Puniceibacterium sp. IMCC21224: one gene and its partners. The protein of the gene in region 1 interacts with the protein of each later gene in a pairwise test. Links are inferred from orthologs where the notes say so. Each region holds a gene or a part of one and is shown in the gene's direction. Other genes may lie near its edges. The genes, in order: dnaE, IMCC21224_RS19165 and dnaQ.

Region 1 (5,344 bases):
TTGGTCTTTGCTACGGATATCTCGGATATGGTGAATTTTACCGGATCTCGCAGTTACTTTGGCAGCGCCTATGGCGGCGGCGGAACCCAGTTGGATCTTGAGCTGATCTTCAATGCCAAGCTGGCGTCGGTGCCGCTGCCTGCTAGCTTGCCGCTGGCGTTGGCCGGGCTGTTGGCTATGGTCGGGCTGGGCTGGTCCAGGGCGCGCCGCCGGAAAACCTGACGCGCCGAGTATTTCACAAAATTGATGGTAGAGACCACAAGCGATTGTGGTCTCTTTGTCATTGGGCCGCTAGATTCACACCATGTCTCAGCATCCTCGATTCGTTCATCTGCGTGTTCACACCGAATATTCCCTGCTCGAAGGCGCCGTGCGGCTGAAAAAGCTGCCCGCGCTTTGCGAGGCGGCGAATATGCCGGCCGTGGCGATCACCGACACCAACAACCTGTTTGCCGCGCTGGAGTTTTCGATTGCGGCCAGCGGGGCAGGGGTGCAGCCGATTATCGGCTGTCAGGTTGATCTGCGGCTTGCCGATCCTGCTCCGGGCGAACGGCCACGTGATCCCGCGGGCCTTGTCCTGCTGGCGCAGAATGAGCGTGGCTACCAGAACCTGATGAAGCTCAACTCGTGCCTCTATTTGCGCGGTGACGGGCAGTTGGCGCATGTCACGTCCGAAGATCTGGCGCAGCACGCCGACGGCGTCATCTGTCTGAGTGGCGGGCCCGACGGGCCGGTCGGACAATTGTTGCAACAGGGTCAGCGCGGGGCCGCTGAGGCGCTGATGGGGCGTCTGGCGCAGATCTTTGGTGACCGGCTGTATGTCGAATTGCAGCGCCACCCCGGCGAGTCGGGGCTGCCCGAGAATGAGCGCGCCTCAGAGCGCGGTTTTGTCGAGATGGCCTATGCGATGAACCTGCCGCTGGTCGCCACCAACGACGTTTATTTCCCGAAATCCCAGATGTACGAAGCGCATGACGCGCTGATCTGTATCGCCGACGGGGCCTATGTCGATCAAAAGGAAGACCGGCGCAAACTGACGCCGCAGCACTACTTTAAATCGCCGCAAGAGATGGCAACGCTGTTCGCCGATCTGCCCGAAGCGATCGAGAACACGGTCGAAATCGCGCGTCGTTGCGCCTTTATGGCCTACCGGCGCGACCCGATCCTGCCGAAATTCGCCGATAACGAGATTGAGGAACTGCGCCGTCAGGCCAAAGAAGGTTTGGTCGAACGGCTGCGGGTGATCCCGCATGCGACCAGCGTCGAAGACTATGAAAAGCGGCTCGAATTCGAACTGGGCATTATCGAGGGCATGGGATTTCCCGGCTATTTCCTGATCGTTGCCGATTTCATCAAATGGGCCAAGGATCAGAACATTCCCGTCGGGCCGGGGCGAGGGTCTGGCGCTGGTTCCCTCGTCGCCTACGCGCTGACCATTACCGATCTTGATCCGCTGCGATATTCCTTGCTGTTCGAACGCTTCCTGAACCCGGAACGGGTTTCGATGCCCGACTTTGACATCGACTTTTGCATGGACCGCCGGGAAGAGGTGATCCGCTATGTGCAGGATCGCTATGGCCGCGACAAGGTCGGCCAGATCATCACGTTCGGTGCGCTGCTGTCCAAGGCGGCAGTGCGCGATATCGGCCGTGTGTTGCAGATGCCTTACGGCCAGGTTGACCGCCTGTCCAAGATGATCCCGGTCGAGGGCGTGAAACCTGTCAGCATCGAAAAGGCGCTGGCGGATGAGCCGCGCCTGCGCGAAGAGGCCCGCAACGAAGAGGTCGTCGCCCGACTGCTCGAATATGGCCAACAGGTTGAAGGGCTGTTGCGCAACGCCTCGACCCACGCCGCCGGGGTTGTGATCGGCGACCGTCCACTGGATGAGCTGGTGCCGCTCTATCAGGATCCGCGATCCGATATGCCCGCGACGCAGTTCAACATGAAATGGGTCGAACAGGCCGGTCTGGTGAAATTCGACTTTCTGGGCCTGAAAACCCTGACCGTGATCCAGAATGCCGTTGACCTGATCAAGAAGGGCGGGCGGCATTTGCACATCGCCGCCGATGGCACGGAGCTTTATGAACCGCCCGAGGTGGCGATCGACGATATCGGCGCGATTCCGCTGGATGACGAGGCGTCGTACAAACTCTATGCAGCGGCCAAGACTGTGGCGGTGTTTCAGGTGGAATCCAGCGGCATGATGGACGCGCTGAAGCGGATGAAGCCGACCTGCATCGAGGATATCGTGGCGCTGGTCGCGCTCTACCGTCCCGGACCGATGGAGAATATTCCGACCTATTGCGAGGTCAAAAACGGCCTCAAGGAACGCGAATCCGTCCACCCGCTGATCGACCATATCCTTGAGGAAACCCAAGGGATCATCGTTTATCAGGAACAGGTGATGCAGATCGCGCAGGTCATGGCCGGCTACAGCCTTGGCGGCGCCGACCTGCTGCGCCGCGCCATGGGTAAAAAGATCAAAGAGGCGATGGACGCCGAACGCCCCAAGTTCGAAAAGGGCGCGGGTGAAAACGGTGTGGCCAAGAAAAAGGCCTCCGAAGTCTTCGATCTACTGGAAAAATTCGCCAACTACGGTTTCAACAAATCGCACGCGGCGGCCTATGCGGTGGTCAGCTATCAGACCGCATGGCTCAAGGCGAACCACCCGGTCGAATTCATGGCCGGGGTGATGAACTGCGATATCCACCTGACTGACAAGCTGTCGAACTATTTCGAAGAGGTCCGCAAGGGGTTGTCGCTGCCCTATGTGCCGCCCTGCGTGAACCGGTCTCAGGCCTCTTTTGACGTCCAGGACGGCGCGCTGGTCTATGCGCTGGGCGCACTCAAGAATGTCGGTCTTGATGCGATGCGGCTGGTGGTCGAGGGTCGCAGCGACAAGCCCTTTGTCAACCTGTTCGACGTGGCGCGGCGGGTGGATCTGAAGCGTGTCGGCAAACGCCCACTGGAAATGCTGGCGCGGGCCGGAGCGTTTGATCAGCTCGATTCCAACCGGCGACGGGTGTTCGAAGCGCTTGACCCGTTAGTGGGATATTCAGCGGCGATCCATGAACAAAAGGCATCGGCACAGGTATCGCTGTTTGGAGAAGCGGGCGACGATCTGCCCGAACCGCGTCTGCCGCCGGTGAACGACTGGATGCCCGCCGAACGTCTGAGTGAGGAATTCAAGGCTATCGGCTTTTACCTCTCGGGTCATCCTCTGGATGATTACATGGGGGCGCTGAAGCGCAAGAATGTCCTGACGCTGGATGAACTTATGGTCAAGGCCGAGCGCGGCGCCTGCGTCGCCAAACTCGCGGGTGTGGTTGCCGGTCGGCAAGAGCGCAAGTCGGCGCGTGGCAACCGGTTTGCCTTTGCACAATTATCCGACACAACCGGAAATTACGAGGTGACGCTGTTTTCCGAGACACTGGAAAAATCGCGCGAGTTTCTGGAAACCGGGGCCAAGGTGGTGGTCACGGTCGAAGCAACGATGGAGAGTGATCAGCTCAAACTGCTCGGCCGGTCTGTCGCGCCGGTTGACGTCGCAGTGGCCGATGCCGGGTCGTCGGGCTTGCGGATCTTTGTCGATGATGCGGCAGCGATTGCGCACATCGCGTCGGTTCTGGGACGCGCGGCGGACCAATTGCCCAAGGCGGCGCGCGGGCCGGTACAGTTGTGTCTGAGCCATGCAGGCCTGCCGGGCGAAGTTGAAATTGCCCTTGATCAGCAGTTTCCGGTCAATCCCGAGATCAAGGGCGCAATCAAGTCGCTGGGCGGTATCCTCGCGGTCGAAGAGTTCTGAGACCCTGTATCGGCGGAAGTTGGCGGTGCGACGGGCGGATCGTGGCGTGTCCTCACGTCGCAGGCGCGGTGCGCTAGACCTTTGGCACAGTTCTGCGCTAGGTGTCCCGGGTGGGATGAGACTAGGAGAAGTGCCGTGCGCCGTATCATGACGGGTGTACTTGTTTTGCTGTTGGCGGCAGGTTGCAGCGATCCGCTGCGCAATGTCGACAAGCTGTCGGATGTGCCGCTGGCCGAAGATGCCGCCAGCGTTGACGCCCTTCCCGGCGCGGTGGAATCCAGTGCCGAGGGTGGATTTCTGACCGCGCAGGCTGATTCGCCGACTCCGATCCCCGCAGAGCCAAAGCCCAAAGGCGGGCTGTTGGGGTTTTTCGCAGGCAAGGCGGCTAAGGCCAAGTCCAGCCCGTCGGCAGGTGACGCACTTGAGGGCAGTGTTGGTGATGATACGGCGCTGTCGGTGCCCAGTGAAGATGCCGTCCAAGAGACACAGGTTGCCGCGCTGTCGCCTTCTGGGGGCTCTGATCGCAAGAGCGGTGGCGGGGGGCTGTTCGGTTTTCTGGGCGGTGGTGGTGCCAAGACACCGGATCCGAATGCACCAGACAACCGCCAGGTCGGTCCCGGTGTGACCCTGCCATTTGGGGAAATTGCGCGGATCTGCGCCCTGCCGGAACGGGCGCTGGGCACGCTGGTCGAACGCTATCCCGAACGCGGTCGGGGTTATGCGCTGTATGACAGCAAACCGGGCAACAATGCCGCGCACAACTGGTACCTGACCGGCTTTGATGATGGCTGTGCGCGCCAGTTCACGGCGGCGCTTGCGATGTTTGGCGCACCCGAGATGCATGAGCAGTTGCGCTATGGCCTGCCCTCGGCCTCAGTACCCTATTCTCCGACGGATACGGCCTACGAGCAGGTCAAGTCGCGGGTTTGTGGCGCGCGCACCGGCCAGCCCTGCGGTCGCAAGATCGGTGCACTGTCCAAAGATACCGCCTTTGTCAGCGTCTATGAACGCTTTGGCGGCAGTTCGGGTTGGAACGACCTTTTGCTACATGACGGCGATGTGGTTGCCTCGGATCTCAACTGATCCCCGACCGGAGTGGGCTGTTGACACCTGTGCGTCTCAGTAATGCGGCGGGCGTTCGTCGCCAAGGACGATGCCGCCACCGGCATCGGTTTCGCGCGCGGCCTCACGCCGCATCAGCAGATCGACCCGTGTGGTGAGGCGGGCAATCTCATTGTCCTGACGCGCCACGACATCGGACAGATCGTCCAGCGCGCGCAGGATATGAGCAAGGCGTTCTTCGATGGGATGCGTGTCGCTGGGCATGGATGGCTCCTTTGGCTGCTGATATAATCGGTCTTGTCGGTCGCCGCAATTGCATGCCGCATAGGTCTTGCCGCCCCCGCATGTCAGGCTGACTTGCCCCGGATGGGGCAAGCGGTTAAACGGGCGGCGCATCAGGACGGGATCAGCAGCGATGGCCAAAAGCCCCAAAACACCCCGCCCCCGGGCGCAGACGCCCAAGGGGTTCCGCGACTA
Region 2 (4,240 bases), 3.1 Mb from region 1 along the record:
GCAGCAACTGCCGAGGCCCAGACTGGAAGACCGCTTTCCTTGATGCCTACGATATCGCGTATGGCACCATCCGTTACAAGCCCCGCAGCTCCCACCTGCTTCAGCCGGGCACAAAGGATGTCGCCGAATATACCGGAATCGAGATGCCCGAGCGCGCCAGCAACCACTATGGAACCCGGCGCAGCGCGCTCTACCGCGACCCGCGTTGACGTTGGGGAGGACCACGCCGCTGGCGTCGCCAGATCTTCACGCATTGGAACAAAGCGCATTGTGAACGCTGGACCAGCAATTCGGGGCTGTCCCGGCAAGCGTGGTGAAGGTCCACGTAGTGAAATGTTCCGCAGCCCTTTCTTGAGCAGTACCGTTGTAATGGTAGCTGTTGAAACTTCAGTTAGCGCCGCCAGTTGTTCTGCATAGGTCATGTGACGTCCTGTCATTCAGATAGATGGAATGTAACCGCCATCTACTCGGATGACGCTACCAGTTACATAGGAAGACCGCTCACTAGCGAGGAATGCGACCACATCCGCATATTCGGATGGGTTGCCATAGCGATTAGCGGGAATGTTTGCGAGGCTCGCGGCTCGGGCATCTTCCTCGGTCTTGCCTTCGCGTTCAGCTTTCTTGCGATCCAAAAATGCAATGCGTGGGGTCAAGATACGACCGGGCACGATTACGTTTGCAGTCACGCCATCACGCGCGACTTCGGAGGCAAGGGTTTTGGACCATCCGACTAGTGTGCTTCGCAATGAGTTTGAAATTCCAAGATTAGGAATTGGGGCAACGACGCCCGATGATGTCGACGTAATGATGCGTCCCCATTTTCTGCCGCGCATTCCTGGAAGAACCCGATCCGAGATGCCAATGACAGACAGCACCATGGCATCGAACTGCGTACGCCAAGAATTGAATTCCTGGCCCTGAACTTCGCCCGGAGGCGGGCCACCAGTTAGCGCCACGAGGATGTCGATTGGCCCAAGCTGCGATTCGACCGTGGCCACATTTTCGTTGATCTGGTCTAGATCAGCCAAATCCCAGGGAATTACGATCGAACTTGAGCCAGCCGCCAAAACCGCTTCTGACGTACGTGTGGCAGCTTCTGCATCCCGATCGGCGACGGCCACATTGGCACCTTCAGCGGCGAGGCACGCAGAAATGGCCGATCCCAAGCCACCTCCACCACCCAGAACCAGCGCTGTTTTATCTGTCAGTCCTAAATCCATCTACTTGATGTCCTTTTAGTTGGTGCTGGTTTCGCCCGCCAATGCGCCAGAGCCTCACGAGCGAGTCACACAGCCGAAGGAAACCTTGTCGACGACCCAACATCGGTGAAGGTCATTCGTCAAAGGACTATTAAGAATAATTACTTTTCCAGAAGGGAATATGATCGCCCGATTTTAAATTCTCTAAAGGAATGTGTCGCCGAAAAATATTTCCTTTGACGCAATATCCCTCGCCTGATCATTTGCTGACAACGTGGAGGACGACCAATGACGAAGATATCTACCCGGCTAGGCCGAATTGCTCCCTCGCCGAGCATTGCCGCCATGAGCCATGCTCGCGGTCTTATCGCAAAAGGTCGGGACATCTGTGACTTGACGGCTGGCGAGCCGGACTTCGACACACCTAAGCATATTCTGCAAGCGGCCGCCGAGGCTATGTCCGCGGGAGCGACTCGGTATACTCCGCCCGGCGGAACTGCGGCCCTCAAACAAGCAATTGTGGAGAAATTCTTCCGGGAGAACAGGTTGAAGGTGCGACCCGATGAGGTGATCGTCGGAGCCGGCGCCAAGCAAGTCATTTTCAATGCAATGGCCGCCACACTTGAGCCTGGAGATGAAGTTGTGGTCGTGGCTCCCTATTGGGTGTCTTATCCTGACATCGCGCTTTATCACGGGGCCAAGCCTGTCGTCGTCGAAACTTTTGCCAGCGACGGTTACCGGATCGATCCCGACAGATTGCGCCGGGCTCTGACCCCCAGAACGCGATGGCTGATGCTGAACTCTCCCAACAACCCGACGGGAACGATGATCGACATTGAAACGATGCAGCAGATCGGCGGGGTGCTGAGGGACCATCCCTCCGTAATGGTTATGACTGATGAGATCTACGAGCATATCCGCTTCACTGACCGCGCTGCGGGCTCGTTTGCTGCGGTAAACCCTGATCTTGCCGACAGGGTGCTGACTGTGAATGGTGTCTCCAAGACCTACGCCATGACGGGATTCAGGATCGGCTACGCCGCGGGCCCGTCGGATCTGGTTGCTGCCATGGCGAAGTTGCAATCGCAAAACAGTGGCAACCCGGCGGCGGTGAGCCAGGAAGCGGCGCGGGCGGCGCTTACCTCCGGCCTCGATTTCCTGCCCCAATGGGTCGACGCATACAGAGCGCGTAAGAACCTTGTCGTACAGCGATTGTCTAGCGTACCCGGCCTATCGGTATTTGAACCCCAAGGGGCGTTCTATGTCTATGTTGGATGTTCTGAATGGATTGGGTGCGCCGGTCCTTCTGGACGGGTTCTCAGCGACGATTCAGCCGTGGTGATGGAGCTGCTGGATCACGGGGTAGCAAGCGTGCAGGGATCAGCTTATGGCGTCAGCCCGGCCTTCCGACTTTCGATTGCAAGCGGCATTGACGTTCTCGCGGCAGCCTGCGACCGTCTGGCTGATTTCGCGGGGCGTCTGAAACAGTGACCTGCGACGCCATGCTCTGGCTACGGAGCTCAACGGAGAGCGTGCGGTAGATGATCACACTCAAGCAACTGGAAGCTATTTATTGGGTGGCCAAGCTTGGGGGTGTTGGAGAAGCGGCGCACCGTCTGAACACCACGCAATCGGCAATCTCGAAACGCCTCCAAGAAGGTGAATATGCCTTGGGTGTCGACATTTTCGACCGCAACGGTAGGCGAATATTGCTGACCGAGGATGGCACCCGCCTGCTGCCACAAGTCTCCGAAGTTCTCTACCAACGTGATCGGTTAATGGACGCTGTCCACCCGCAACACGACATTCGGACGCTGCGACTTGGCGTCACAGAGCTAACTGCCATCACTTGGCTGCCCCGGCTGCTGACCAGAATTCGCGAGAGCTATCCAGGCGCGACCGTAACACCTGTGGTCGACGGATCAATTTCGCTGATGCAAAAGCTACGCGACGGAAGCGTGGACGCAGCGATCGTTCCCAATGCATTCGAGACGCGGGAGATCGAGACTACGGTGCTGTCGACCGTGGAACTTAAGTGGCTGCGGGCGCCAACGTATGCTCCCGGATTGGAAACCCTGACCCCGGAAGAATTGCGCCACCGGACAGTGATCGGGCAACGCGATGGATCGGGCTTGGGCTCAATGGTCGAGGCTTGGTTGACCTCTTTGCGGGTCACGATCGACAATGAGATCTCGACATCCAGTTTCTCAGCCCAGTTGGCCCTGACCCTGTCAGGGCTCGGGATTGCCTATCTTCCCGCACGCATCTGCGAACATTTCGTACAGTCCGGTAGACTCGTGGCTCTGCAGTCGTCTCCACCTTTGCCCCCAATACCTTATGGTATCCACTATCTTAAGAGCGCGGGCGACGACTTTCTTCGGCATGTGGTGACGCTTGGATCGGAATGCTGCGACTTCGACGCCGGGAACATAGGGCTACCCTGAAATTCTCCCGGAAAACATTCCTTTTGGCGATATCTGAATTTCCTTAATGTCGCTCGCTTCATATTGAGATTTCTCTGATGCTGGCTAGGGGCGCAGGCCCCGTACCCATAATCACACAGGGAATACCATGATCAAATTTCTAAAAGGCTCCTTCGTCTGCCTCGCTATCGGAATCGCCGGCTCAAGCGCACAAGCTGAAGAGTTCGTGTCCATCGGAACGGGCGGCATCACCGGGGTCTATTATCCGATCGGCGGCGCAATCTGCCGCTTGATGAACAAGGACCGCAAAGAGACTGGAATTCGCTGCTCGGTAGAATCAACAGGAGGGTCGATTTACAACATCAACAACGTTCGCGCTGGTGAGTTGGACTTTGGCGTGGTCCAGTCAGATTGGCAGTATTTTGCCTTGAAAGGAGAAAGCAGTTTCGCCGATCAGGGCCCGTTCGAGGACGAACGCGCAGTGTTGTCGCTCTATACGGAAGCATTTACGGTTCTTGCCCGCGCGGACAGCAGTATCAAGACATTTGCCGAGCTGAAAGGTCACAAGGTCAATCTGGGCGAAGCCGGTTCAGGTGGCCGTGCCACGATGGAATT
Region 3 (4,339 bases), 750 kb from region 1 along the record:
GCAGACGCAGACGCTCCATAGGGATATCAACGGGTTTCTCCACATGCCACAGGAGATCATTTTAGCTTCGGGATCGCAGATCAGGGCTCAAATGCTGTCATCAGCGCAGGTTCCGTTCCGAATCGAACGTCCGCGAATCGACGAAGACGCTGTACGCGACGCTCTCGTTGCCGAGAATGCGTCGCCGCGCGACATTGCCGATGCGCTGGCCGAACTCAAAGCCGACAAAATCAGCAGAAAGTTGCCGGGCAGCTTGGTGATTGGTTGCGATCAGGTTTTGGCGATCGACGGCGAGGTCATGGCCAAACCCCGTGATCCGGCTGAGGCGCGTGCCCAGATCTGCCGTCTTCAGGGGCAGCGTCACAACCTGCTCTCGGCTGTGGTGCTGATCGAAGATGGTCAGCCTATTTGGCGTCATGTTGGCCAGGCGAGATTGCACATGCGAGGGCTCTCTGACGCCTATGTCGATGCCTATCTTGCGCGGAACTGGGATAGTATTCGTCATTCTGTCGGCGGTTATAAGCTCGAGGAAGAAGGTGTGCGCCTGTTCAGCCGGATCGAAGGCGATCACTTTACCATTCTCGGTCTGCCGCTGATTGAGCTGCTCAACTATCTTGTCCTGAAAGGAACCCTCCCCTCATGAGACCAGATCGGATCCCATTGGCGGGTGTCCTTGGCGCCCCGATCGCCCATTCAAAATCTCCGCGCTTGCACGGTCACTGGCTAAGGACCTATGGCATTCAGGGGCATTACATCCCGATGGAAGTCGCGCCAGAAAAACTGGCCGAGGCGTTACGGATGTTGCCCGAGCTGGGCTTTGTCGGCCTTAACGTGACAATCCCCTATAAAGAAGCCGTGTTGGAACTGGCGGACCTGGTCACTGACCGCGCCACGCTGATCGGCGCGGCGAATACATTGATCTTTCGCGCGGACGGCAAGATCCATGCCGACAATACTGACGGCTACGGTTTTATGGAGAATCTGCGCCAGAATGCGCCGGATTGGCAACCTGCGTCTGGCCCTGCCGTCGTGCTTGGGGCTGGCGGCGCAGCGCGTGCTGTCATTGTCTCACTATTGGACAGTGGTGTACCCGAGATCAGGCTGTCGAACCGCACGCGCATTCGCGCCGATAAGTTGCGCGAAGATTTTGGCCACCGGGTTCGTGTGGTCGAATGGGTTCAAGCCGGCAACGTGTTTGAGGATGCCGCCACTGTTGTGAACACCACTTCGCTGGGTATGGTGGGTAAACCTGAGATGCGGGTGCCTCTTGATGGGTTGCGCGCCGGCACTTTGGTGGCCGATCTGGTCTATACGCCGTTGCAGACCCGTCTTTTGCGTGTCGCGGCAGATCAGGGCTGCCAAACTGTGGATGGTGTCGGAATGTTGCTACATCAGGCGGTTCCGGGATTTGAACGCTGGTTTGGGCATCGACCCGAAGTGGACGCCGCGGCCCGAGCCGCCGTTCTCGGATGAGGTTTAGACTCGGGTTGACCGGCTCTATCGGGATGGGGAAATCGACGACAGCCGCGATGTTTGTCGATAGAGGCTGCGTCCTTTGGGATGCAGATGCGGCGGTGCATCGGCTTTATACCGCAGGCGGCGCAGCTGTTGGGCCTATACAGGCTCTGTTTCCGGCTGCAATCAGTGACGCCAGCGTGGACCGCGCCGCACTGCGCCAGATTATTTCGGAAACCCCGAATGCCATCACCCAGATCGAAGCGATAGTACATCCACTGGTGCAGGCTGACCGCGCCGCGTTTGTTGCTGACATGCCTGAAGCGATCGGCGTTTTCGACATTCCGCTGCTGTTTGAATCGGGAGCAGATCGCGAGATGGACGCGGTGGCCTGTGTTACCGTTGCGCCGGACATTCAGCGCAAGCGCGTCCTTGCCCGCAGCACGATGAGCGCAGAGCAGTTCAACCTGATCCTTGCGCGGCAAATGCCAGTCGCTGACAAGATTGCGCGATCTGACTATGTGATTGAAACCGAGACACTTGAGGCGGCACGGCAGCAGGTGCAATCTGTGCTCAGGGATATCGAAAGGCAGCTATCGAATGCGTGAAATCGTGCTGGACACCGAAACCACCGGGTTTGATCCGCAGCAAGGCGACCGGATTGTCGAGATTGGCGCCGTCGAATTGCTAAACCACATGCCCACCGGCAAAACCTATCATCAGTACATCAATCCGCAACGCGCTATGCCACAAGAGGCGTTCCAGGTGCATGGGCTGGGCGATGATTTTCTGCGCGACAAGCCAGTCTTTGCCGCCATCGCCGATGATTTTCTGGAGTTTGTCGGAGGCTCTCGGATGGTGATCCACAACGCATCGTTTGACATGAAATTCCTGAATGCTGAATTGGGTTGGCTGAAAAAGCCACTTTTGCCAATGGATCAGGCCCTGGACACGCTGACGATTGCACGTCAGAAATTCCCAGGCTCGCCTGCGTCACTTGATGCGCTATGCCGTCGCTTTGGCATTGATAATTCGTCGCGGGCCTTGCACGGGGCGCTGCTTGACTCGGAAATTCTGGCCGAAGTTTATCTTGAGATGATCGGCGGCAAACAGCCGGATTTCGGCTTGTCGCAGGATCAGAGCACACGGAATGGTGCTGTGGATATCGGGATCTGGCGGCCGGCAAAACGCGCGGTGCCGCTGCCCTCGCGGATCACTGAAACGGAAAAGGCGGCACATGCCGCCTTTGTCGCAAAGCTTGGGGACAAGGCCCTTTGGTCAAAGGGTTGACCGTTTAGGCGTCTGCGCGCTTGGTCTGCTGTTCGGCTTGACGACGCGCAATTTCGTTCCGGTAGAGCGAAACAAAGTCGATAGTTTCCAGGTTCAGCGGTGGGAAGCCACCGTCGCGGGTCACGTCAGACACGATGCGACGAACAAACGGGAACAGCATCCGTGGGCATTCGATCAGCAGGAATGGGTGCATCTGTTCTTCGGGCACGTTTTCGATGTGAAAGACGCCGCCATATTCGAGCTCCATCAGGAACAACTGGCTGGTGGTGCCTTTGGACTTGGCGTCAATCTTGAGCTTCATCACCACTTCGAACTGGTGGTCAGGGCTGCGTTTGCGCGCATCCAGATTCACCTGAACCTGAACGTCCGGGGTCATTTCGCCGCCGGTGCCCTTTTGAGCGAGGATATTCTCGAACGACATATCGCGGATGAATTGCGCAAGGACGTTCATCTTCATCTGAGCCGCAGTGGCGTCCTGTTCAGGGGCGCCATTTGCGTTGGTATCAGCCATATTCTGTCTCCAGCAGGATCAATTTGCACCTTGGCATATCAGAGCGGTGGCCGCGCCTCAATGCCCGCGCAGGGGCAAAGGCGTTTAATGCCGGGTCCAACCTGAACCCTGATGTGTTGGGTGCTTGGGATGGGACGGGTCCGAATAGTCGTCAACCTTTTCAAATTCGCCGTCAATCACGTCATTTCGGCTGGTTCCCGGGCGTGACGTTCGACGCGTCCGCTGAGGGCCCGCCCCCATCTGAAAGCTCTGCACGTTTATCCGTGCTTTAAGGTAGCGGAAAACGGCAATGCGAACTGGTGGCGTCAGCAGGGCAAAGCCGCAGGCGTCGGTGAAAAAGCCTGGGGTTAGGAGTAGAACGCCGGCAACCAGAATCATCGCTCCATGGGCCAGCGGTTCGGTGGGATCATCTAGTTCCGAAAAGGATCTGCGAACCTGCGCCATCGCCAGCGCCCCTTGGGACCGCATCAGTGACGTACCCAGGATGGCGGTCAGAACGACAATGGCCAGCGTCGGCCAAAGCCCGATCAATGACCCGACCTGGATGAACAGGGCTATCTCGATTAGTGGAACCATGAGGAAGGCCAGAAAAAACCACATCGCACTTATCTCCTATCAGAGGGGCCGCAGTAGACTTGGACACCCCGAACACCTACATAAGACATCAACCGACGCATTTAAACGTTTGCCCCAACATGAGGTCTCGATGAACTCTCCGATTATCCAATTGCTGGTTCTTGCCGGAGTTGCCGTTTTTCTTATCCTGAAACTGCGCAATGTTCTGGGAACACGCGAAGGGTTCGAGAAACCCCCGGTCACACAGAAAGGTCCCGACGCAACTGCGCGTCGCGAATTTGAAGTGATCGAAGGCGGTCCTGATCGCGATATTATCGATCATGTGCCTGAAGGCAGCGCAGCAGCCGATGCGCTGGCCCGGATGAAGCGCGCCGAGCCCAGCTTTGGCGTTGCAGATTTCTTGTCGGGTGCGCGTGGCGCTTACGAGATGATTTTGATGAGTTTTGAGCGCGGCGATCTGGCCGAGATCAAGCCGTTCCTTGATGCCGATGTCTACGAAAGCTTTGC

What was found.
Region 2: the proteins of dnaE (region 1) and IMCC21224_RS19165 interact in binary tests that used the Escherichia coli proteins (3 or more experiments, as listed by UniProt). The link is inferred for Puniceibacterium sp. IMCC21224 from one-to-one orthologs.
Region 3: the proteins of dnaE (region 1) and dnaQ interact in binary tests that used the Escherichia coli proteins (3 or more experiments, as listed by UniProt). The link is inferred for Puniceibacterium sp. IMCC21224 from one-to-one orthologs.

The regions. Positions count from the first base shown.
Region 1 is NZ_LDPY01000001.1:995,969-1,001,312, forward strand. The notes cover bases 1-4,005. They hold dnaE (DNA polymerase III subunit alpha), read left to right. Parts: upstream 1-304; coding sequence 305-3,805; downstream 3,806-4,005. Other genes in these bases: IMCC21224_RS04600 (hypothetical protein), read left to right, coding at 1-222; IMCC21224_RS04610 (hypothetical protein), read left to right, coding at 3,941-4,005. Outside these bases: more of IMCC21224_RS04610, read left to right, coding at 4,006-4,888; IMCC21224_RS04615 (SlyX family protein), read right to left, coding at 4,925-5,131; hisS (histidine--tRNA ligase), read left to right, coding at 5,283-5,344. UniProt on the Escherichia coli protein: DNA polymerase III is a complex, multichain enzyme responsible for most of the replicative synthesis in bacteria. This DNA polymerase also exhibits 3' to 5' exonuclease activity. The alpha chain is the DNA polymerase catalytic subunit.
Region 2 is NZ_LDPY01000001.1:4,092,304-4,096,543, reverse strand. The notes cover bases 691-3,591. They hold IMCC21224_RS19165 (pyridoxal phosphate-dependent aminotransferase), read left to right. Parts: upstream 691-1,490; coding sequence 1,491-2,693; downstream 2,694-3,591. Other genes in these bases: IMCC21224_RS19160 (LysR family transcriptional regulator), read left to right, coding at 2,744-3,591; IMCC21224_RS19170 (SDR family oxidoreductase), read right to left, coding at 691-1,223. In the rest of the region: IMCC21224_RS19175 (ribonuclease activity regulator RraA), read right to left, coding at 1-422; more of IMCC21224_RS19170, read right to left, coding at 438-690; more of IMCC21224_RS19160, read left to right, coding at 3,592-3,646; IMCC21224_RS19155 (TAXI family TRAP transporter solute-binding subunit), read left to right, coding at 3,774-4,240. UniProt on the Escherichia coli protein: Shows aminotransferase activity with methionine and histidine as substrates, and to a lesser extent also with phenylalanine.
Region 3 is NZ_LDPY01000001.1:246,842-251,180, reverse strand. The notes cover bases 901-3,900. They hold dnaQ (DNA polymerase III subunit epsilon), read left to right. Parts: upstream 901-2,055; coding sequence 2,056-2,745; downstream 2,746-3,900. Other genes in these bases: IMCC21224_RS01145 (FxsA family protein), read right to left, coding at 3,341-3,856; secB (protein-export chaperone SecB), read right to left, coding at 2,750-3,256; coaE (dephospho-CoA kinase), read left to right, coding at 1,470-2,063; IMCC21224_RS01165 (shikimate dehydrogenase), read left to right, coding at 901-1,473. In the rest of the region: IMCC21224_RS01170 (nucleoside triphosphate pyrophosphatase), read left to right, coding at 44-643; more of IMCC21224_RS01165, read left to right, coding at 640-900; IMCC21224_RS01140 (Tim44/TimA family putative adaptor protein), read left to right, coding at 3,963-4,339. UniProt on the Escherichia coli protein: DNA polymerase III is a complex, multichain enzyme responsible for most of the replicative synthesis in bacteria. The epsilon subunit contain the editing function and is a proofreading 3'-5' exonuclease.